DNA from 3 places in the Roseococcus sp. YIM B11640 genome. Region 2 is predicted to be linked to each of the others. Evidence: predicted binding sites of a transcription regulator. Region 2 holds the regulator's gene; each other region holds the start of a gene.
What was found. The regulator LexA, encoded in region 2, represses DNA repair genes until DNA is damaged. The targets are predictions, from matches to a motif close to TGTTCTANNTANGTTC.
Positions count from the first base shown of each region.

Region 1: WJM96_RS05630 (S24 family peptidase) is a predicted target of LexA. The motif match lies at 4,621-4,636, and genes of this name have one in related genera.
Region 3: radA (DNA repair protein RadA) is a predicted target of LexA. The motif match lies at 4,656-4,671, and genes of this name have one in related genera.

Region 1 covers NZ_JBBJOZ010000001.1:1,101,692-1,108,606, forward strand. The annotation lists gene WJM96_RS05605 (FkbM family methyltransferase) at 1-380, opposite strand, end outside; gene WJM96_RS05610 (VOC family protein) at 377-1,270, opposite strand; gene WJM96_RS05615 (glutathione S-transferase) at 1,273-1,926, opposite strand; gene WJM96_RS05620 (murein hydrolase activator EnvC family protein) at 2,032-3,228, shown strand; gene WJM96_RS05625 (GlcG/HbpS family heme-binding protein) at 3,280-3,747, shown strand; gene WJM96_RS05630 (S24 family peptidase) at 3,890-4,537, opposite strand; gene WJM96_RS05635 (hypothetical protein) at 4,669-5,103, shown strand; gene WJM96_RS05640 (hypothetical protein) at 5,100-5,537, shown strand; gene WJM96_RS05645 (hypothetical protein) at 5,685-5,930, shown strand; gene WJM96_RS05650 (portal protein) at 5,936-6,915, shown strand, end outside.
Region 2 covers NZ_JBBJOZ010000004.1:166,190-173,104, reverse strand. The annotation lists gene WJM96_RS17255 (glycosyltransferase family 9 protein) at 1-706, opposite strand, end outside; gene WJM96_RS17250 (glycosyltransferase family 4 protein) at 703-1,809, opposite strand; gene WJM96_RS17245 (alpha/beta hydrolase) at 1,833-2,618, shown strand; gene WJM96_RS17240 (SDR family oxidoreductase) at 2,571-3,440, opposite strand; gene lexA (transcriptional repressor LexA) at 3,612-4,307, shown strand; gene WJM96_RS17230 (N-formylglutamate amidohydrolase) at 4,318-5,184, opposite strand; gene WJM96_RS17225 (isocitrate lyase/PEP mutase family protein) at 5,220-6,185, opposite strand; gene WJM96_RS17220 (DUF169 domain-containing protein) at 6,261-6,915, shown strand, end outside.
Region 3 covers NZ_JBBJOZ010000001.1:449,992-456,906, reverse strand. The annotation lists gene WJM96_RS02365 (23S rRNA (adenine(2030)-N(6))-methyltransferase RlmJ) at 1-430, opposite strand, end outside; gene WJM96_RS02360 (SDR family NAD(P)-dependent oxidoreductase) at 434-1,144, opposite strand; gene purF (amidophosphoribosyltransferase) at 1,141-2,592, opposite strand; gene WJM96_RS02350 (CvpA family protein) at 2,605-3,165, opposite strand; gene radA (DNA repair protein RadA) at 3,244-4,650, opposite strand; gene WJM96_RS02340 (hypothetical protein) at 4,813-5,217, shown strand; gene WJM96_RS02335 (acyltransferase family protein) at 5,487-6,572, shown strand; gene WJM96_RS02330 (MarR family winged helix-turn-helix transcriptional regulator) at 6,679-6,915, shown strand, end outside.

The DNA.
Region 1 (6,915 bases), on a different contig from region 2:
TCCCAGCGCTGGCCCTCCCAGCCGACCGCGCCCTCGGCGGCGGCGATGAAGGCATCGCTCGCGGTAGCTACCGTGGGATTGGCGCTGTTGAGGCGCAGCGTCGCCTTGCCCTCGCTGGCGCCGATGAGCGTGGACTCCAGCGTGAAGCCCGGCGCGCCCCGGAACAGCAGGCGCAGCGCGCGGGCCAGGCGGGGCTGCGGCTCGACCGCGACGACGCGTGCGCCCAGGCGCAGGAAGCTTGCCGCGCGGTCGCCGACGTGGCTGCCGATATCGAAGCCCAGCTCGCCGCCCGCGAGGAAGCGGCGGTGGAATTCATCGAGCGCCGGGCGCCGCTCCGGCGCGTGGTAGAGCCGGAGGCTGCGCCCGATCGCCGAGCTCAAGGGTGGAAGACCAGCGCGGCCCCCGCCGCATGCGAGGGCGGGACCATCAGCGCGCCGTCCGCGAGCTCCTGGAGCGGCAGCTTGCCGAGCAGAGCGCGCACGGCGGCATTCCCGTCCGAGGTCTGCACGTAGATGCCCGCCATGAAGGGCAGGGCGGGGATGGCGACGCCGGGGAAGGTGCCGGGCAGGTCCCCGGGCGAGAGGATGGCGACGCGCGTCTCCATCGCCGGCGCCTCCGGCCCCGCGACGCGTGCGCCGCCTGGGAAGCGCAGCAGGAAGCCGCCTTCCTGGCGCGGCTCCAGCACCAGTCCCGTCAGCTTGGAGAGGCGCGCGGCGCTGGAGGCGGCATCGGCGCTCACCAGCACCATTTCCGTCAGCGCATCGGCCTTGTTCGCATGCCCCATCCAGCGCGGCTGCCAGACCAGCTCGGGCGTCACGTGCTGGATGAGCTGCAGGCGTCCCTCGGGTGCGTCCGGGTAGGGCAGGCGGGAGAATTTCGCGATGGGTCCGCCAGCCTCCACTGGGCGCTGAAGATGCGCGACGCCGGCGATCTCGATGCCGCCGCGCCGCATGCGCGCGAGGTTCGCCTCCGCATCGTCCATGCCGAGCGCGAGGATGTGCAGCCCCTCGTAGCGGTCCGAGAACTTGCCGACATCATTGTCGAACAGTCCCGGCTCCAGGATGCCCAGCAGTTCGATATAGCCGTGGCGCAGGAAGGCGCAGCGATTGCCGCTGCCGTAGAGCTCCACGGGGCCCCCGGGCGTGCGGCGGCCCGATTGCTGCGCGATGGGCGAGAGCGCGAAGCCCAGCGCCTCGAAGGCGTCCGTCATCGGCGTCAGCGCGCGCGCGCAGATGCCGACATGGTCCAGGGCGAGAGCGGTGCTGGCCATGCTCAGGCGATATCCTCGTATTTGGGCAGCAGCCATTCGGCGGGCTCGCCGCGCGCCTCGTCGTACCATTGCGTGACGAGCGGATGCGCGCGTACGGCGTCGATATAGCGTCGGCTCGCCGCGGAGAGCTCGGGTTGCCAGGTGAGGAAGCGTGCGCAGACCGGCGCGAACATCACATCGGCATTGGTGAATTCGGCGCCGAAGAGGAAGGGGCCGCCATATTGGCCGAGGCATTCGGCCCACAGGCTTTCGATGCGCGAGATATCGGCCAGCGCCCCCTCGGTGCGGCCCCGGCCGGGGAACTCGCGGCCCACATTCATGGGCATGGCCATGCGCAGCTCGCGAAAGCCCGCATGCATCTCCGACGCCACGCTGCGCGCATGGGCGCGTGCGGCGGTATCGGATGGCCACAGCTTCGGCGCGATCTCGGCGCAGTATTCGCAAATGGACAGGCTCTCCCACACGCGGGCGCCGCGATGCTCGAGATAGGGCACGAAGCCGGCGGGCGTCGCCGCCTTGATCGCGGGCGTGCTTCCGCCCGCGAGCGGAATGACCGTGACCTCGACATCGAGCTTCGCGAGCGTGACGGGCAGCCAGCCGCGCAGCGACCAGGACGAATAGCGGCGATTGCCGATGACGAGGCGGCCTTCGGCCATGTGGGCGTATCCCTGAAGCGACTCGCGCAATTTGCCATGGCGCGGCGGATCGCGAAATCACCGGAAAGGGTGGCGGCACCCCCGGGGCTCGGATTACCTCGTGCTGTGATTCGCGCTCTCGCCCTGCTCGTCGCCGTGGCGGTGCCCGTCATGGGGCCGGCCTCGGCGCAGGATCCCGCCGCGGCCCGCCGTGCGGCGGAGGCCGAGCGCGCGGCCGCGATCCGCGCTGCAGAGCAGGCGCAGGAAGCGGCCACGCAGGAAGCACGCCTGGCCGCCGAGCGCGTGGCCGGCGCCGCCCGCGTGCAGCAGGCCGAGCGCGAGGCCGAGGACGCGACCGAGCGCGTGGAAGCGGCCCGCCGCGGCGCCGAGGAAGCGCGGGCGGAACAGCAGCGCCTCGCCGCCGAGATCGCGCCGCTCATTCCCATGCTTATGCGTATCGCGACGCAGCCGGCGCCGCTGCTGCTGGCCGCGCCACTCTCGCCCGAGGAGGTGATGCTCAGCCTCGGCGCGATCCGCATGACTCTGCGCGAGGCGCGCGAAAAGGCGGCGCTGCTGCGCGAGAGCGAGGCGCGCGCGACGCGGGAGGCGGTCGTGCTCATGCGCGAGCAGCGGCGGTTGGCCCAGGCCCGCGCGCAGGCCGAGCAGGCTTCCGTGGCGCTGGATGCCCAGCTCATCGCCGCGCGGCAGGTGCTGGCCGAGCGCAACGCCGCCGAACGCCAGGCGGCCAGCCGTGCGGAGGCCGCCGTGCGCCGCGCGCGCAGCCTCGAGGAGGCACTGGCCCGGCTGGAGCGCGAACAGGCGGAAGAGGCCCGCCGCGAGGCCGAGGAAGCGAAGCGCGAGGCCGAGCGGGCTCGCCAGCGCGCCGCCGCCACGGCAACCGCCGCCGCAACGTCGCGCCCGGTTCCCCAGCCCGCGCCGCGAGCCACCGCGGAGCCCGCGAGCGGAATGCCGGTTGCCGGCCAGCTCATCCGCGAATTCAACGCGCCGGGCGAGGGCGGGCCGGCGCGCGGGCTCACCTTCGCGGCGCAGCCGGGCGCGCGCGTGACGGCGCCCTGCGGCGGCAGCGTGGCCTTCGCCGCGCCCTTCCGCAGCTATGGTCGCATGGTGATCCTGGATTGCGGCGGCGGGCAGCACCTCGTCCTCGCCGGGATGGACCGGCTGGACGTCAGTGGCGGCCAGCGCGTGCGCGCGGGCGAACCGGTGGGCGTGCTGCCCGGCACGAACCGCCCCACGCTCTATGTCGAGCTCCGGCGGCGCGGCGAGGCGGTGGATCCGCGCCCCTGGTTGCGGGCGGGCGCTTGACGTGAGGGCAGGGGCGGGCCATCGCGGGTGGCTCAGTACAAGGAACAGTCCATGCCGCAGCCCGCACACCCCGCCGCCGTGAACGGCCTCACCCTCGCGCAGGCCGAGAAGATCGCCGATGCGGCGCTGGCCAAGGGGCGCGAACTCGGGCTGCTGCCGCTTTGCGTGCAGGTGCTGGACGCGGGTGGGCATGTGAAGGTGACCAAGCGCGAGGACGGGGCGAGCCTCGGCCGGCCCGAGGTCGCGATGGGCAAGGCCTACGGCGCGCTGGCCATGGGCTTCGGCACGCGCGAGCTGGCGCGCCGCGCCCAGGCCATGCCGGGTTTCACGAATGCGTTGTCGGACCTGACGGGCGGCCGCGCCGTGCCGGTTCCGGGCGGCGTGCTGGTGCGCGATGCGAACAACGTGCTGCTGGGCGCGGTGGGCATCTCGGGCGACGCCTCGGTGAAGGATGAAGAAGCTTGCATCGCGGGCATCGAAGCGGCGGGCCTCGTCGCGGACCACGGCGACCCGGCCTAAACGCAAGATTCCTAGGTCATAACGGCGCCGAAGCTGACGGCGAATACCGGACGGCGCGGACGCGGCCGACCTTCGGGTTGGCGCCGCCTCCGCGCGAAGGCGAGCGTGCCGAACGCGCGCCCGGTGCCTGAGGGCGCCAGAATTATTGGCTTGCCCACAAGATCCGATGCACCCAGGCGACGTCCGGGAGCTCGAAGCTGTAGTCCGGATGGGCCGGATTCAGGCTTGAGAGTTCGATCCGCTTGGCGCTCTGCCGCTTGAGCTCCTTGGCCATCACCTCGCCCAGGCGCGTGCGGACTACCACGCGGTCGCCGCGGCGCACGGGCGCGGCCGGCGAGACGATCACGAGATCGCCGTCGCGGAACACCGGTTCCATGGATTCGCCCGAGATCTCGAGCGCATAGGCGTTCGGGTCGCTGATGTCGGGCAGGCTGATCTCGTCCCAGCTGCCGCCCACCGGGAAGCCGCCATCGTCGAAGAAGCCCTCACCCCCGGCCTGTGCGAGGCCGATGAGGGGAATGCGCCGCGAGGGCCGCGTGCCGCGGCCGCTCGGCAGTGCTGCCTGGCCCGAAACCAGGGCCGCGAAGCCCTCGATACCCGCACCCGTTGCCTGCAGCACCTTCGCCACACTTTCCGTGGAAGGCCAGCGCGCGCGCCCATCCGGACCGATGCGTTTCGAGGGGTTGAAGGCCGTGGGGTCTAGCCCCGCGCGCCTGGCGAGGCCACTGGCCGAAAGCCCGTTCTCGGCCGCGAGCGAGTCGATCGCCCGCCAGATGTCATCGTGACGCATGCATACAAGATCATAGGTGTTCCGTCCGAGTGCAATAGGAAAAAGTTGCTTTATCTGCTTGTCGCTCCTGCAACCTCCGGTTATGTTCTCGTTATGTTCTCATTTCTGTTCCCCCCAGGAGCCTAACCGGAATGCATGCCTCTCCCCGTTCCTCCGCCGCCCCCATCCTCGCCGCCATGACCAAGGCGGAGCCTTTCGCCTCGGCCGACGAGGCCTGGTTCTGGACCATGTCCGCGTTGGTCGCGCGGCGCGACGGCGCGCGTTTCGCGGCCGGCAAGGGCAGCGTCGTCCGCCCCTGCGAGCCAGACGATGTGGTGAAATGCCTCGACCGCCTGTACCGCCAGCGTCGCATCGAACTCGCGCATGCGCGGGTCATGCGGATCTGGGGCGAGCGGGGCTCCGCGCCCTCGCCGCGCTACCCGCGCGAGCGGGGGGATTACCGCCTCTGGCGGGAAGCGATGAACCGGCTGGAATGGCCTTTGCGGGTGAAGGGAATCGTCGCCGGCGTCCCGGCCGTGCCGGAGGAAGGCGCCGAAATCGTGCCGTTCCCCGGCTCCCTCGCATGACATCCGCGACGCCGGTGGCCCGGCCGGGTCACCGCCGGCCCGCGAGCGGGCAGCGGGCCTGGATCGTCTTCGTGGGCCGCGCCGACCACCTTTGGCAGCGGCTGTTGCGGCCTGGATTCCGGCACTGCTTCGCGGCCCTGGAGGACTCGCGGGGCTGGTCGGTGCTGGACCCGATGACGGGCCGACTGCTGCTGGCCCGGCTCGATGTTCCGGCGGGCTATGACCTGCCGGGCTTCTATCGCCGCGCCGGGCTTCTCCCGGTGGGGCCGTTCGTGGTTCCCGAGAGCGTGGGCGGCTGGGGGTTCGGCGTCCTGCCGCTCAACTGCGTATCCGTATGCCGGGCGGTACTCGGCCGTTCCGCGCCGATGGCATGGACTCCGCACGGGCTTTTCCGGGGTCTCCGGAAAATCGAGAAACTAGGAATTTATTCTTGACGTGCGCCGGAGGTTCCGCTACAAACACCTTCATCAAGGGGCGATTTGCGCCTTGAGCTTCTCCTCCCCTCCCCAACTCGATCGGCCTGCCGGAACCCCTCCGGCGGGCCGTTTTTTCTTCCGGCCCGCCCAAGGAGTCGCCCGCGCATGGCATCCCTCTTCCGCGCCCCCAAGCCCGTGGTCGTCGCGCCCCCGAAGGCCCAGACGGCCGTCACGCAGCAGGTGGCCGCGGCCAATACCGACGCCGCCGAGAAGTCGGCCGCCGAAGAGGCCCGGGTCGAGTCCCGCAACCGTGCCCGCTCCGGCATCGTGGGCACCATCGCGACCTCCGCGCGCGGCGTGCTGAGCGACCCGGCCATCCTGACCACCCGCAAGTCGCTCCTCGGCGAGTGAGGCCCATGACCCCGAAGCAGATCCTCGCGCGCCACGACGGCGCGCTGGCCCGGCGCCGCCCGCATGAGGCCGGCTGGGCCGATGCCTATTCCCATGTGCTGCCTTCGCCGGGCGAGGCCGCGAGCCTCTTCGACGCGACGGCGGCCGATGCGGCGGAACAGCTCGCCGCCTCGCTGCTGGCCGAGCTGACGCCGCCCTGGTCGCGCTGGTTCGGCCTGGCGCCCGCGCGTGCCGCCGCCGATGCCTCGCCCGAGCAGGCAGCCGCGCTCGAGGATGTGGCGGGCATCCTGCAGTCCCATCTCGACCGCTCGAACTTCGCCGTCGAGATGCACCAGGCCTTCCTCGACCTGGTCATCACCGGCACGGGCGTGATGCTGGTGGAGGAAGCACCCCCTGGTGAGACCTCTGCCCTGCGGTTCAGCGGCGTGCCGGTCCGCACGGCCATCCTGGAGGAGGGCGCTTCCGGGCGGCTCGACACCGTGTTCCGTGAGATGCGCCTCACCGTCGCCGAGCTGCTGCGCCGCTTCCCCTTCGCCGAGCTGCCCCGCGAGATCGAGCGGGAGGCGGCGCAGACCGAGGGCAATCCGCCACGCCACCGCGTGATCGAGGCGGTATGGCCCGACGCTGGCGGCCACCGCTACGCCGCCGTGCTGGATCTGCCGGAGCCGGCGTTGCTGGCCCAGGGCCGCTTCGCCGACGCACCCTTCATCGCGTTCCGCTGGCTGAAGGCGCCCGGCGAGATCTACGGCCGCGGCCCCGTCATCAAGGCGCTGCCCGATATCCGTACCGCCAACCGCGTGGTTGAGCTGGTGCTGAAGAACGCCTCCATCGCCGCGACCGGCATCTGGCAGGCCGAGGATGACGGGGTGCTCAACCCTGCCACCGTGCAGCTCACGCCCGGGGCGATCATCCCCAAGGCGCCGGGCAGCGCGGGCCTCACGCCGCTCGCGGCGCCGGGCAGCTTCGACGTCTCGCAGCTCGTGCT
Region 2 (6,915 bases):
CCCCAAGCTGAAGCAGGCTTGTCCGCCCGGTCAGATCGATCGCGCGGGGGGACCGGGCCTGAATCTGCTCCGCGAGCGTCTTCTCGGAAGATACCCCGCAGATAACAGCAGGGAGGGGAATCCGCGCGGCCAATTCACCGAAGCGCTCAGCCGGCCACCGCTTGCCTGGTCGCAACGGCGATGCCCCCGGCAGGATTAGCGCGAATTCTGCCGGCAAATTCAGGCTCTGGAGATCGGCATCGAGCCAGGCGAGGTCAGGCTCGGGAAAGGAAGTGATTCCGGCCGCCCGCAGTTGGCCTTCCTGCCGTTCGACCGTGTGCAACTGATCGCGTAACGGATCGGCATCGGGATGAGAGGCCCCCCGCGCGATGCCGGACCACTCGGCTCCGGCCCCCACAAAGAACCGGTAACGGGAAGAACGTCGCGACGTCTGCAGATCGTAGACGCGCGCGAACGCCGCGTGCCGCAACCGCCTTGCCAATCCCCAAAGACCCCGCGGATCCAGCCATGAAGGTCTGCCGTCCGACCAGACGTGGTCGAACCAGGGGCTCGCCTTTGCCAAGCCAGCAAAGGGCGGCGTTGTCAGCAGAGTGATTTCGGCTGCAGGGTGATGCGCCCGTATTGCCGCAAATGGCCGAAATGCCTGCACAAAATCACCGAGTGCAGCCAACTTGATAACCAGGATCCGCTCGGGCGCCCTAGTCATAGCAATTCCCGATAGACGGCCACCGTGGCGGCCTGCATGGCCTGCATCGTCGGAACCTGCCGCCGCGCGGCCTCTCCGATCTCGCGGCGTCGCTCCGGTGAAAGAGCCAGAACCTCCGAAATAGCCGCAGCGAGTTCGTCGGGATGGTCCGGGGGCACAAGCCAGCCGGTGATGCCCTCCTGCACCGTCTCGCGCGGACCGCCGAGATTCGCCGCGATCACCGGGCGGGCCATGGCCTGCGCCTCGATGACCGTTCGTCCGAAAGCCTCGGGCTCGATGCTGGTGTGAATCACCACATCGGCCGCCAGCATCGCCGCCGGCACGTCGACGACGTGGCCGGCGAAAACCACCCGGTCGGCAACACCTAGGTGCACGGCCAAAGCCTGCAACTCGGCGGCATAGGCCTCACGGCCCTTCAAGTCGCCGGCCAGCACGGCAGTGACGCCAGGCAACCTCGGCAGCGCCTTAAGAAGTACGGCATGCCCCTTCCACCTGGTCATCCGTGCGGGAAGGAGGACAACGGGCTGCTGCCCGATCGCCCAGCCACTTCTCAGAGCGGTCACACGCTCCAACGACACCAGGGCCGGATCGAAGCGCCGCGGATCGACGCCCCGAAGGATCACGCGGATGGCCCGCTCGCCATAGATCCGGCGGATATGGGCGGCGATGTGCTGGCTGATCGCGATCACGCGATCGCCCCGGGCCATCACGGAATTATAGAGCCGCTTGCCGGGCCAGCCCTCGCCATAGGTTCCGTGATAGGTCGTGACAAATCGCACGCCGGCACGCCGGGCCGCGAACCAGGCCGACCACGCCGGCGCCCGCGACCGCGCATGAACGATCCGAACCCCCTCATCCTCGATGATCCGACGCAGCCTCCGGGCATTGCGCCAGATCCGCCAGGGCGACTTGGATCGAAGCGGCAGGGCGATATGACGGCAGTTCAGCGCCTCCAATTCGGGAACGAGCCGCCCGCCAGCGGACGCCACAATCGATCGAAAGCCCGCGTCCCGTATCGCTTCGGCGATCTCCAAGGTCCCGCGCTCGACCCCGCCGGAATCCAGCTCGGGGAGAACCTGAAGAATGGCAGGTGGCGGTGGCATCGGACGCGTTGCTATCCCCGCCCATGGACGAGGGCAACCTGCCATGCCATGCCGGCGTCATGCAGGAGCGTCAGAACACCCTGGGCGAGAGGCCGCTCGCTTATCGCCAGATTGATGGAACGGGGATAGGTGTCGTCTTTCTCGGCGGCTTTAATAGCGACATGACCGGAAGCAAGGCCAGCTTCCTCGCTGAATGGTGCAGCAAGCGGGGGCGCGCCTATCTGCGGTTCGACTATAGCGGCCACGGAGCCTCGGGCGGACGTTTCGAGGACGGCACCATAGGTTCGTGGCTGGCCGACGCCGAGCTCGCGCTGACACAGCTCACCCAAGGGCCGCAAATTCTGGTCGGCTCGTCCATGGGAGGTTGGATCTCGCTGCTGCTGGCGCTGCGGCATCCGGAAAGAGTTGCGGGGCTCATCGGCCTCGCACCCGCACCCGATTTTACCGAGGAACTAATGTGGGCAAGTTTTCCGCCCGCCATCCGTGAGGAGATCATGGAAAGGGGTCAATGGCTGCGTCCAAGCGCCTATGGCCCTCCCTATCCCATTACTCGTGCGCTGATCGAAGATGGGAGATCGCACCTGCTGCTCGGGGCACCCATCGCGATTCACGCTCCGGTAAGGCTCCTTCATGGTCAAGCGGATCCTGACGTCCCTTGGGAGTACAGCCTCCGTATCGCGGATCGGCTCGAAGGGCGTGATGTAGAAGTCACCCTCGTGAAGGATGGGGATCATCGCCTCTCAACGCCCGAGAACCTGGCACTACTCGGCCGGACCCTGGGTGCGCTCCTCGGCGAGGATGGCACGTAGCCCCTCCCTAAAACTGGGATAGGCCCATTCGAGGCAGAGCTCAGCCTTCGTCATGCGGTTGCTGACGCGGCGATTTTCGCTCCAGAAGCTGCGCCCCATCTCACTCATGCCTTGCCAAGCCTGCTCGAAGGGAATGTCGGGTGGTGGCTCCATACCGAGCAGCCTCGCCGCCTCAAGCGTCACATCGCGTGGCTCGGCCGGCTCATCGTCCACCAGATGGAGGATCCGCCGCCGAGCCCCGAGGCGGGCCATGGCTGACAACACCGCCCGGGCGATGTCATCGCGGTGAATTCGCCCGAAGGCATGATGAGGCCGACGAATGGAGCGTGCCCTGCCGGCGCGCAATTCATCAAACGCACTTCTTCCTGGACCATAGATACCGGCTGTCCGGAAGACGTCGAGTGGCCGCCGGTCAGCTATCGCATTCCACTGTTGCTCGGCCAGAACTCGTCGCCGGCTTCGCTCCTGACCGGGTCGGGTTTCCGTCGCTTCATCCACCCATTTCCCCGCGCGATCACCATAAACGCCCGTGGTCGAGAGATACCCGATCCATCGCAGGTTTCCGGAGCGGATCGAAGCACCATGAACGCTTAGCACAGGGTCGCCATCCTCACCGGGTGGCACGGAGGCCAGAAGGTGCGTCGCGCGCGCGTAGGGAGCGGGATCGTCAAAACTCGCCCACTCAACATTCGGAGGAACTTTCCGCTTATCGTAGTTCCGCGAAGATCCAATAACTTCGATGCCCCTCATGGCCGCAAGGCGGGCGATTGCGAAGCCCGAAAAGCCAAGGCCAGCGATCAATAGGGTTACGTTCTCCCGCATCGGATCCCCTGCATTTCTCACGTCCGATCCACCGACGCCAAGCCGAGCACGTCCGCGGAATTGGGTTGACCGATTCCGGAGAACCTTCCTAGAACAAATCTGACGTTTCCGGTTTGTTCGCTCCATCTGTGGGGAATCGAACCTCCCGGATTTGGGAGAAGGTTGACGGCGATGCTCACGCGCAAACAGCATGAATTGCTTATGTTCATAAATCAACACCTTGAACAAACAGGATTTTCACCATCCTTCGACGAAATGAAGGCGGCGCTCGACTTGAAGTCGAAATCCGGCATTCATCGCCTTATTACTGCGCTCGAGGATCGTGGATTTTTGCGCCGCCGCGCCCACCGGGCCCGTGCCTTGGAAGTGGTGAGGCTACCGGGCAGCATCGTACCGCCGCGTCAGGATCATGAGGCCGATGAAGCCGCTACGCGGAATGTCGTTCAGGCCCGCTTTGGACGCGTGCCAAAAGCAGATAAGCCGAATTCGATCAGTTTGCCCCTATTCGGCCGCATCGCCGCTGGCAGTCCGATCGAGGCGTTGCGCGACCAAGGGCAAACTGTCGATGTCCCCATGCATATGCTTGCTGGGGGCGAACACTACGCCCTTGAAGTGGCCGGCGATTCCATGATTGAGGCAGGTATTCTGGATGGCGACACGGTTGTTATCCGTCGCGGCGATGCGGCGGAGAATGGGGATATCGTGGTGGCCCTGGTGGACTCGAACGAAGTCACCCTGAAGAGGCTGCGTCGGCGGGGCAATTCCGTCGCGCTCGAGCCCGCAAACCGAAACCATGAAATACGCATTTTTGGTCCGGACCGCGTCCAGGTGCAGGGGCGACTGGTAGGCCTGCTTCGATCGTATTGATGGGGCGGTATTACGACCTTGCGGTTAGGCCGATCCAGTCCTCTTCAGCCAGACCGCGAAGCAGAGCGGTAAGATCCGTCTGCACCTTGGAAAAGCCGTGGCTTTTTTGAATCCGTTGCTCGTCCATATAGAGCGGCCGAGCAATCTCCATTTGAATCACATGCACGCCCTCTCGGGGGCGGCCGTAATGGCGAGTGATGTACCCGCCCGCATACGGGTCGTTCCGACGCACGCGATATCCGGCTCGCTGAAGGCCAAGTTCAAAATATCGCGTGACGCGCGGCGCGCAGGTCGTCCCGTGCACGTCACCCAGCACGAAATCAGGAGGATCCAGGGCTTGAGCGGGATGGGCCGGCATGGAATGGCAGTCCACGAGCAGGCAGAACCCGAAGTTTGCTTTCGTTTCGGCTATCAGGGACGAAAGCGCGGCATGATACGGCTCCCAGCAGGACCGAACGCGGCGCTCCGCCTCCCAAAAGGACAGCCGGTGCCTATAGATGGCCTCACCCGTCGCGACAACGCGCGCAATGGTTCCGAGGCCCGCCCCGACGCGGGGGCTCGCGCTGTTCACCCAGCTGGGGAGCGGGGTGTCGAACATCCCGGGGTCGAGTTCCCAGGGCTCGCGATTGGCATCGCACCAAGCGCGCGGGAACCGCGCAGCCAGGAGTGGGGCGCCGAATCTCGGCGCTGCTGAGAAAAGCTCGTCGACGAAAGCGTCCTCGCTCCGACGGATCGAAACTGAATCGAGGCGCGTGGACGCAAGGAATTCGCCCGGATAGTCCCGGCCGGAGTGCGGCGAAGCGAAGACAAGCGGCAGGGTCTGCCGCGGCGGGCGGATCAGATCATAAGGGATCGAGTGTGTAGCTTGGTCATCCATGAACGATGTGAGTAGGCCATGGCCCGCGCCCAATGTCACTCCGCCGCTGCATTCGGTAGGTGGCCCAGGCCGGACTCGTATTTCGCCTGCGTCTCGGCAGGTAGGTACCGGGCCTCCAATGCACGGATCTGTCCGAAACCCGCAAAATCATGCAGGTTCCCGAGGGCGTGTCGGCGAAAGCGCTCATCCATTCTTAGTTCAGCCAACGGTCCCTCCGACCGGAGTTCCGCAGCTAGATCAGCCATCGCCATGATCGACTGACGGAGCAATGCACCGGGAAGTATGCACAGTCTTATGCCAAGATCAGACATCTGCTCGGCGGAAAGGCGAGGAGAAATGCCGGTCATATTGTAAAATATCGGCCCTTGGACCTCCGTGGTGATCCGTCGAACTTCTTCGACACTGGCTGGCCCTTCGACAAAGGCGAGATCAGCGCCTGCATTCAGAAATGCGTTAGCGCGCCAGATGGCCTCCTCCAGCGAACCTCCATGGGCACCCCGGGCATCGGTGCGAGCGATCAAAACAAAGCTCGGATCCAAAGCTTTTCGCGTCTCGCTAGCAGCATGAACCTTCGCTACCGCTTCGGCTCGCCCAATCACCTCACGTCCAGCGACATGCCCACAGCGTTTGGGGGCGACCTGATCTTCCAAATGAATTCCGGCCACCCCAGCGCGGATGAACTCCTCGACACAGCGGATCGTATTAATGGCGTTGCCATGCCCGGTGTCGGCATCGGCGATGACCGGTACCCGAACTGCCGATGCAATCGCCTTCGCGTTTGAGGCCATTTCCGTGAGCGTAGCTAGCCCTGCGTCGGGGAGGCCCAGCATTCCGAGAGAAGTACCGTAACCCGACATATAAACGGCCTCAAAGCCAGCATTCTCGAGGATACGGGCCGAAAGCGCATTGTAGCAGCCAGGCACAATCAGGGGGCGATGCTTCGCTATTAGAGCCCGCAATCTTTCGCCAGGGCGACCGGCTTCTGCTTGACCGAGCCGCATCCCTTATCCTCCTTCGACGCTTCCGCCTTCTCGGGCTTCATGCGAGCCTAGCTTCAATCACAAGGAGGACACACCATGGCCGACGGATCAAGTGAGGCACTAGGCCCTACGGGAGCTGAGCTAGCAGAACTGGCCAACGCGCTGTCCGACCTATTACGGTTGCGAACCCTTCCATTCGGCATGAAACTTTTCCGCGACGCTGCCAGCATGGCGGCCGTACCGGGGCTCCGCTATCCGCCTAAGGGCAAGCGCTTCTCGACCTGCCAGCTGGTTACCCAGTCACGGCTTGCGGGGTTTACCTTGGCAATCACCCACGAAAATGTTCCCGAGTTCAGCAATTGTGGCGGCGTTATCGGTTTGAACGAACCTTCCGACCTCTATCTCTCTGGCCGTAAGATGGACGGCGTATGGTTCGAGAATCGGGAAGCCGCGGCAGCCCACCAAGCCCAAATGCCTCGCGTGACACCTGAGTATCACGGTCTGGTGGTTTCGCCCTTACGCAGTGGGCGGCTCGACCCTCCGGATGTCTGCCTTTTCTATGGAAATCCGGCGCAGATGATCCTGTTTATCAACGGCTTGCAATGGCGCAACTACAGGCGCTACGACTTTTCCATTACGGGAGAGAGTGCCTGCGCGGATAGCTGGGGCCGGGCTCTACGCGACCGAACGGTTTGTCTCTCGCTGCCCTGCTACGCGGAGCGCCGATATGGCGGCGTAGCGGACGACGAGA
Region 3 (6,915 bases), on a different contig from region 2:
GCACCAGCGCCCGCAGCGCTTCCCAGGCATCGCGATGATGCACGGACACGCGCGGATCGCGCCGGAAGAGCGCGCGCAGCGTCGCGTGATCCTGCTCGTGCAGCTCGACGAGAGTGAGGCGGTCCTGCTCGCGCAGCAGCGCGGCGGTCAGCGCGGGCGAGCCCGGATAGTCCGTGCCGCCGCCCCCCAGCGCGACATAGTCGGCCAGCGGCCCGTCGCCGATTCCGGCGAGGCGCCCGATGCCCTCGCGCCACTCGCCCGTGCGCTGCGCCTCGCCGCCGGAAAGGTCATAGCGGCCGATGCCCGCATGGGTGTCGAGCACGCGGAACGCCGCCGGCTTGCGCGCGAGGGCGCGCAGAAGCCACACCAGCAGCGCGTGCTTCATGCAGTCCGCGAAATTTCCCGCGTGGAAGGCGTGGCGGTAGTTGATCGCTCAGATCCGCGTGACGTCGCCATGCGGGAAGGGCGAGCCGGCGACGAGAGCCGCGACCGCGGCGCCGACTTCCTCCGGCTGGCGGATCTTCTTCTGGTCCTCGCCGGGGAAGGCGACCATGCGAAGCTGAGTCGCGACAGGGCCCGGATCGACCAGCGCGACGCGCAGCTTGGTCTGCTCCAGCTCCGCGGCCCAGCAGCCCACGAGATGCGCCTGCGCGGCCTTGGCGGCGGAATAGAGGCCCCAATAGGCGGCGGGGGCGAAGACGTGGCGGTCCGTCAGCACCACCGCACGCCCTGCCTCGGCCGCGCGCAGCGGCGGATCGCAGGTGCGGATGAGGCGCCAGGTCGCACTGGTGTTCACCGCGAGGCTCTCCTCCCAGTCGCGCGGCATGATGTGCGCCACGGGAGTGAGCTTCGACAGCACGGCCGCCGCATGGACCAGGATGTCCAGCCGGCCGAAGCGCTCGACGATCGAGGGGCCGAGCATGTCGATCTGTTCGCCCTCGCGCTGGAGGTCGAGCGGGATGAGCGTCGCGCTGCCGCCGGCGGCGCGGATCATGTCATCCGTCTCCTCGAGGCCGCCCTGGCTGCGCGCCGTGATCACCAGATGCGCGCCGAGCCCGGCCAGCGCCACGGCCGTCGCGCGCCCGATCCCGCGGCTCGCGCCCGTGACGAGCGCGACCTTGCCCTTCAGGTTCTGAGTGGTCACGCGCTGATCCTGAGCCTGCCGGTCTGCTCTTCGGGCGTATCGGCCCAATCGGTGAGCGGGATCGCGTACTCGCCGGTGAAGCAGGCGTCGCAGAAGGCGGGGTCGCGCGCGTCGCGGCCCTTGCGGCCGAGCGCGCGGTAGAGGCCGTCGATGGAGATGAAGGCGAGGCTGTCCACGCCGATCAGCTTCGCCATCTCCTCGAGGTCGTGCTTCGCGGCCAGCAGCTGCGAGCGCTCGGGCGTGTCGATGCCGTAGAAGCAGCTGTGCGTCGTCGGCGGCGAGGAGATGCGCATATGCACCTCGGCCGCGCCGGCCTGGCGCACCATCTCGACGATCTTCTTCGAGGTCGTGCCGCGCACGATGCTGTCATCCACGAGGATGACGCGCTTGCCCTCGAGCATCGGGCGGTTGGCGCTGTGCTTCAGCTTCACACCCAGATGCCGGATCTGGTCCGTAGGCTCGATGAAGGTGCGGCCGACGTAGTGGTTGCGGATGATGCCGAGCTCGAACGGAATGCCGGATTCGGTGGCGTAGCCCATGGCGGCGGGGACGCCGCTGTCCGGCACGGGAACCACGACATCTGCCGCCACCGCGCTCTCGCGCGCCAGCTCGGCGCCGATGCGCTTGCGGGTGTCGTAGACCGGCGTTCCCTCGACCACCGAATCAGGGCGGGCGAAGTAGATGTACTCGAAGATGCAGAAGCGGTTCTCGGTGTTCGGGAAGGGCTTCACGGAGCGGATGCCGCTGTCGTCGATCACGACGATCTCGCCCGGTTCGATGTCGCGCACGAATTCCGCGCTGACGATGTCGAGCGCGCAGGTCTCGCTCGCGAGCACCCAGCCATCGTTGAGGCGGCCCAGCACCAGCGGGCGCACGCCCATCGGGTCGCGCGCACCGATGAGGCCGCCATTGTGGAGCGCCACCAGCGAATAGGCGCCCTGAACCTGCTTCAGCGCGTCGATCAGCCGGTCCAGCACCGTCGAGTAGAGGCTGATGGCGATGAGGTGGATGAACACCTCGCTGTCCGTGCTGGACTGGAAGAGGCAGCCGCGGCGCACCAGCGCGCGCTTCAGCGCGGCCGCATTGGTGAGGTTGCCGTTGTGGCCCACGCCGAAGCCGCCGAACTCGAAGTCGGCGAAGAGCGGCTGCACGTTGCGCAGCGCCGTCTCGCCCGTCGTGGCGTAGCGGTTGTGGCCGATCGCGGCGCGGCCCGGCAGGCTGTTCATCACCTTGGCGTCGCCGAAGATGTCGCCGACGAGGCCGAGGCCCTTATGCGTGTGGAAGATGCCCGCATCATCCAGCGTCACGATGCCCGAGGCTTCCTGGCCGCGATGCTGCAGGGCATGCAGGCCGAGGGCGGTCAGCGCCGCCGCGTCCTTGTGCCGCCAGACGCCGAAGACGCCGCATTCCTCGTGGAATTTGTCGTCGTCCGAGAGGGGCAGGGACATGGGGGGCGACCTCTAGGTTCGAGAGCGGGCAGGCGGACGCATCAGATCCTCCTGCGTCGGCTCGCGGCGTTCCGGGGGCGCCGCGATGCGGGGGCGATACTCCTCCGGCATCAAGGCCACAACCCATCTTGCGAGATCGACGACAAGAGGAAGCGCGCGGGCTTCACGCACCGCTTCGGGCCATCGTTCCACGGCGGGGACCACGAGTCCCGCGAGAACATAGGCCAAAGCAGCGATAAAGGCCCCGCGAACCAACCCAAATATGGCACCCAGGGAGCGGTCTACACCCCCCAGCGGGCTGCTCTGGACGCGACCCGCCAATGCGTGGATCACAAGCTTCAGCACCACCAGCACGACGAGGAAGACCACGCCGACGGCCACGCCATCGGCCAGCCAGTCGGGCTCGACCGTGCCTTCCATCATCGCCGCCAGCGGCTCCCGCAGGGCGAAGGCGGCGAAGGCGGCGCCGATCCAGGCGGCGACACCCAGGAATTCCCGCACGAAGCCGCGCAGGAAGGAAAGGATGGCGGAGACCACCATCACGATGAGGAGTATGCCATCCGCCCAGGTCATGCACCGCTGGCTATACAGGGCTCCAACGATTCGTGTGAGTCCCGGGCCTTCCTGGGGGCTTCCCGGGTTACCGCGCCGTCACGCCCGCGCCTTCTCCCGCTTGAGGGTTCCGGCCGCGAAGGGAGCGACGAGGTCTGCCAGATGGCCGATCTCGGTGAGCTTGAGCCCCTCCATCGGCGCCGGCGCCTTGTTGCCGCGCGCGACCCGGCGCGGCAGCACGGCCGCGCCGAAGCCCAGCTTCTGCGCCTCCCGCAGCCGCAGCTCGGCCTGCGAGACCTGCCGGATCTCGCCGGAAAGCCCGACCTCGCCGAAATAGACGGCGTCCGGGTCCGTCGGCCGGTCCGTGATGGCGGAGACCAGGGCCGCCGCCACCGCCATGTCCGCCGCGGGCTCGTTGATGCGCAGGCCGCCGGCGATGTTCAGGTAGACGTCCGCCTGCGCGAAGGTGAGGTTGCAGCGCGCCTCCAGCACCGCCAGCAGCATGGAGAGCCGCCCGCCCTCCCAGCCCACGACCTGGCGCCTGGGACTGCCGCCATTGCTGGGCGAGAGCAGGGCCTGCACCTCCACCAGCACGGGCCGCGAGCCCTCCATCCCCGCGAAGACGGCGCTGCCCGAGATGTTGCCCCGGCGTTCGGCGAGGAAGAGAGCCGAGGGGTTGGTGACCTCGACCAGCCCGCCCTCGGTCATCTCGAAGACGCCGATCTCGTCGGTGGCGCCGAAGCGGTTCTTGGTGGCGCGCAGGATGCGGAACTGGTGGCCCCGGTCGCCCTCGAAGTAGAGCGTGGCGTCGACCATGTGCTCCAGCACGCGTGGGCCGGCGAGCGTGCCCTCCTTCGTTACATGGCCGACCAGAACCAGCGCGAAGCCGCGCGCCTTGGCGCAGCGGATCAGCTCGAAGGCGCAGGTGCGGACCTGGGCGACGGTGCCGGGCGCCGAATCCAGCGCGTCGAGCCACATGGTCTGGATGGAATCGATGATGACGAGGGAGGCGTCCTTCTCGGCCTCGAGGCTCGCGATGATATCGCGGAGCGCGGAAGCCGCCGCCAGCGCCAGCGGCGCCTCAGCGAGGCCGAGGCGCCGCGCGCGCAGTCGCACTTGGGCCACCGCCTCCTCGCCCGAGATGTAGAGGACGCGCTTGCCCGCGCTCGACATGCGCGCGGCCGCCTGCAGGAGGATGGTGGACTTGCCGATGCCCGGGTCGCCGCCCACCAGCACGGCCGAGGCTGGGACGAAGCCGCCGCCCAGCACGCGATCCAGCTCGGCGATGCCCGTCAGGTGGCGCGGAGGCGGCGCGGATTCTCCGGCCAGCCCCACCAGCTCGATCCCGCGCCCGGGGGGCGCCTTGCCGGCGGGGCCGGGCCCGCGCGGGCCCACCGCTTCCTCGGTGAGGGTGTTCCATTCGCCGCAGGCGTCGCAGCGCCCCTGCCATTTGGGGAAATCGGCCCCGCAGGACTGGCAGACGAAGCGGGTGCGATCCTTGGCCATGAACAGAACGTATCAAGAACACAAGCCGCGCCGCAAGGGCGGGGAACGATAGGTTACGTCTATCGTGTCGTCTCGTTTCTTGGATTGGAGCCTATCGTCGGGCGCCGTTAGTTTTTCCTCATCGGACAGAACCGATCAACCCGATGGAAAGGAACCTCTGAGATGAAGACCTTCATGATGGCCACCGCGATCGCCGCCGCCACCCTGGGCATGACGGCCCTGCCCATGCGCGACGCCGCCGCACAAACCGCCCCCGCCAGCTACTGCCACAACCGCATCCAGGCTGTGAGCTTCTACGGCTCCGTGGCCAGCGACGGCCGTACCAGCACGGTGTCCTACTACGTGATCCTGCAGAACCGGACGGGCGAGCCGGTGCATTTCGCGGTGGCCTTCAACGCCACCCAGGCCCAGAACCGCCCTAACGGCACCATGTTCAGCACGCTGGGTCCCTGGGGCAACTCAGGCCCAATTTTGCTGGGCATCGATCGCTTCAACAACCCGAGCGGCTCTGGCGCGTTGAGCAATGTGTACGACCTGCCGCCCGCCACCCAGGTGGTGTGCCGCTAGGCCAAGAAAGAACTGCCGCCGCGCTGCCTCCCCCAACCCTGGCGCGGCGGACTTTGCCCCGGCGGGGTTCCCCCCACTCCCCGCCCCGCCGGGGCTCTTTCCCATCCCGAATTTATTTGCGAACGCGCGCCACCGGGGCGCGCGCTTTGCCGCATGGCTGCGGCCAGGCCGTCCGGCCTCTCCGGGGGCTTGTCACGATCGTTACTTGCCGACAGGGTCCAGAACGCCCCAGAAGAGCAACGGCTCCCAAAGGCCCCCAGAGGCATTATATGAAACGAACTGATATTTCTGTTGCCGCCGCCATGGAGCAGGGGTCGAACAACTTTGACTTGATACGGCTTATCGCGGCACTGACCGTGCTGATCAGCCATAGCTTCTCCCTTATTTCATCTCCGCATGAACCCTTCATTCGTTACCTGGGCAATTACGACAGTGGCGGCGGCCTTGCCGTCTCAATTTTCTTCTTCATCAGCGGGTTCCTTATATACCGCTCATCTGAGCGGCATAATATGGCCACCTATATGAAATCTCGCGCCCTGCGAATTATGCCAGGGTTACTGGTCTGCCTCATATTTACAACATTTATTGTAGGACCAATTTTTACAAATCTAAGCTTGGGAAATTATTTCACCAATTCGGAAACCCATAACCATCTTCTAGGCTTTTTTGTTTTTAATATTACGACCACACTACCCGGCGTTTTTTCTAATTTACCGATTCCCGCCGTTAATGGAAGCCTCTGGACACTGCCGATTGAGGCGACGTTCTATTTGTTGTTTCCCGTTTTTCTTTCTTTAGGTCTTATCAACGGGAGAACTCTGCTGTTGTGCGCTATTTTAGCGATAGGCTCTTACGTCGTCTTGCCCGCCTATTTGCCGCCAGAATTTGGCGTGCTTAGGTCCATACAATTTTTCCCCGCCTTAAGAATGTTTTGCTTTTTCACGATGGGCGCATGCTATTGGGAATTTCGCGACCGAATTAAACTTAGCGCAGGAACAGTGGCGTGCTTCGCGATTCTTCTCTATCTCGGAATATACAGCCCGGCCAAGTTCATCATTTACGTGCTCAGCGTGGGATATTTGGTCATGTACTTTGGCTTGGCTTTTCCCATCAAATTTGCGTTGGGACAAAGGGTGGGTGATATCTCTTACGGAACCTATCTGTATGCTTTCCCGGTACAGCAGGCTGTCATTACTGTGTTCGGGGCATCGATCGGCGCCCTCGGAGTTTCCGCCATCGCCGCTCCTATTGCCATGGGCTTGGGGTATCTCTCCTGGCGCTTCGTGGAGAAGCCTTTTCTCCAAATCCGGCACGCCATTCCCTCCTATGATAACGATTGGAACCGCGTGCGATAATAATTGCCCCGGGCATCGGTCCCGTACCCCTGCCCGAACCTGGGCCGAAGGTGCGGGCGCGGGCTTCTCTTTTTTCAGCATGCCTCCTGATAACGAGGTGCGAGAGATGTATATGCACAGTATGCACCGCGAGGCTCTCCGCACCCAGGATGTCGAATCGGCCTGCACCGCCATCAGTGCCGATTGCCTGGCTTTCGCCGCGCGCCGGGCGGCAAATCTGATTTCACGTGTCTATGCCCTCCACCTCTCGCCGTCGGGGCTGGAGCCTTCGCAGTTCCTCATCCTGAACGTCGTGGCCTCCCACAGCACGGGCTCCGCGCGCGAGTTGGCGGACCGTCTGGGC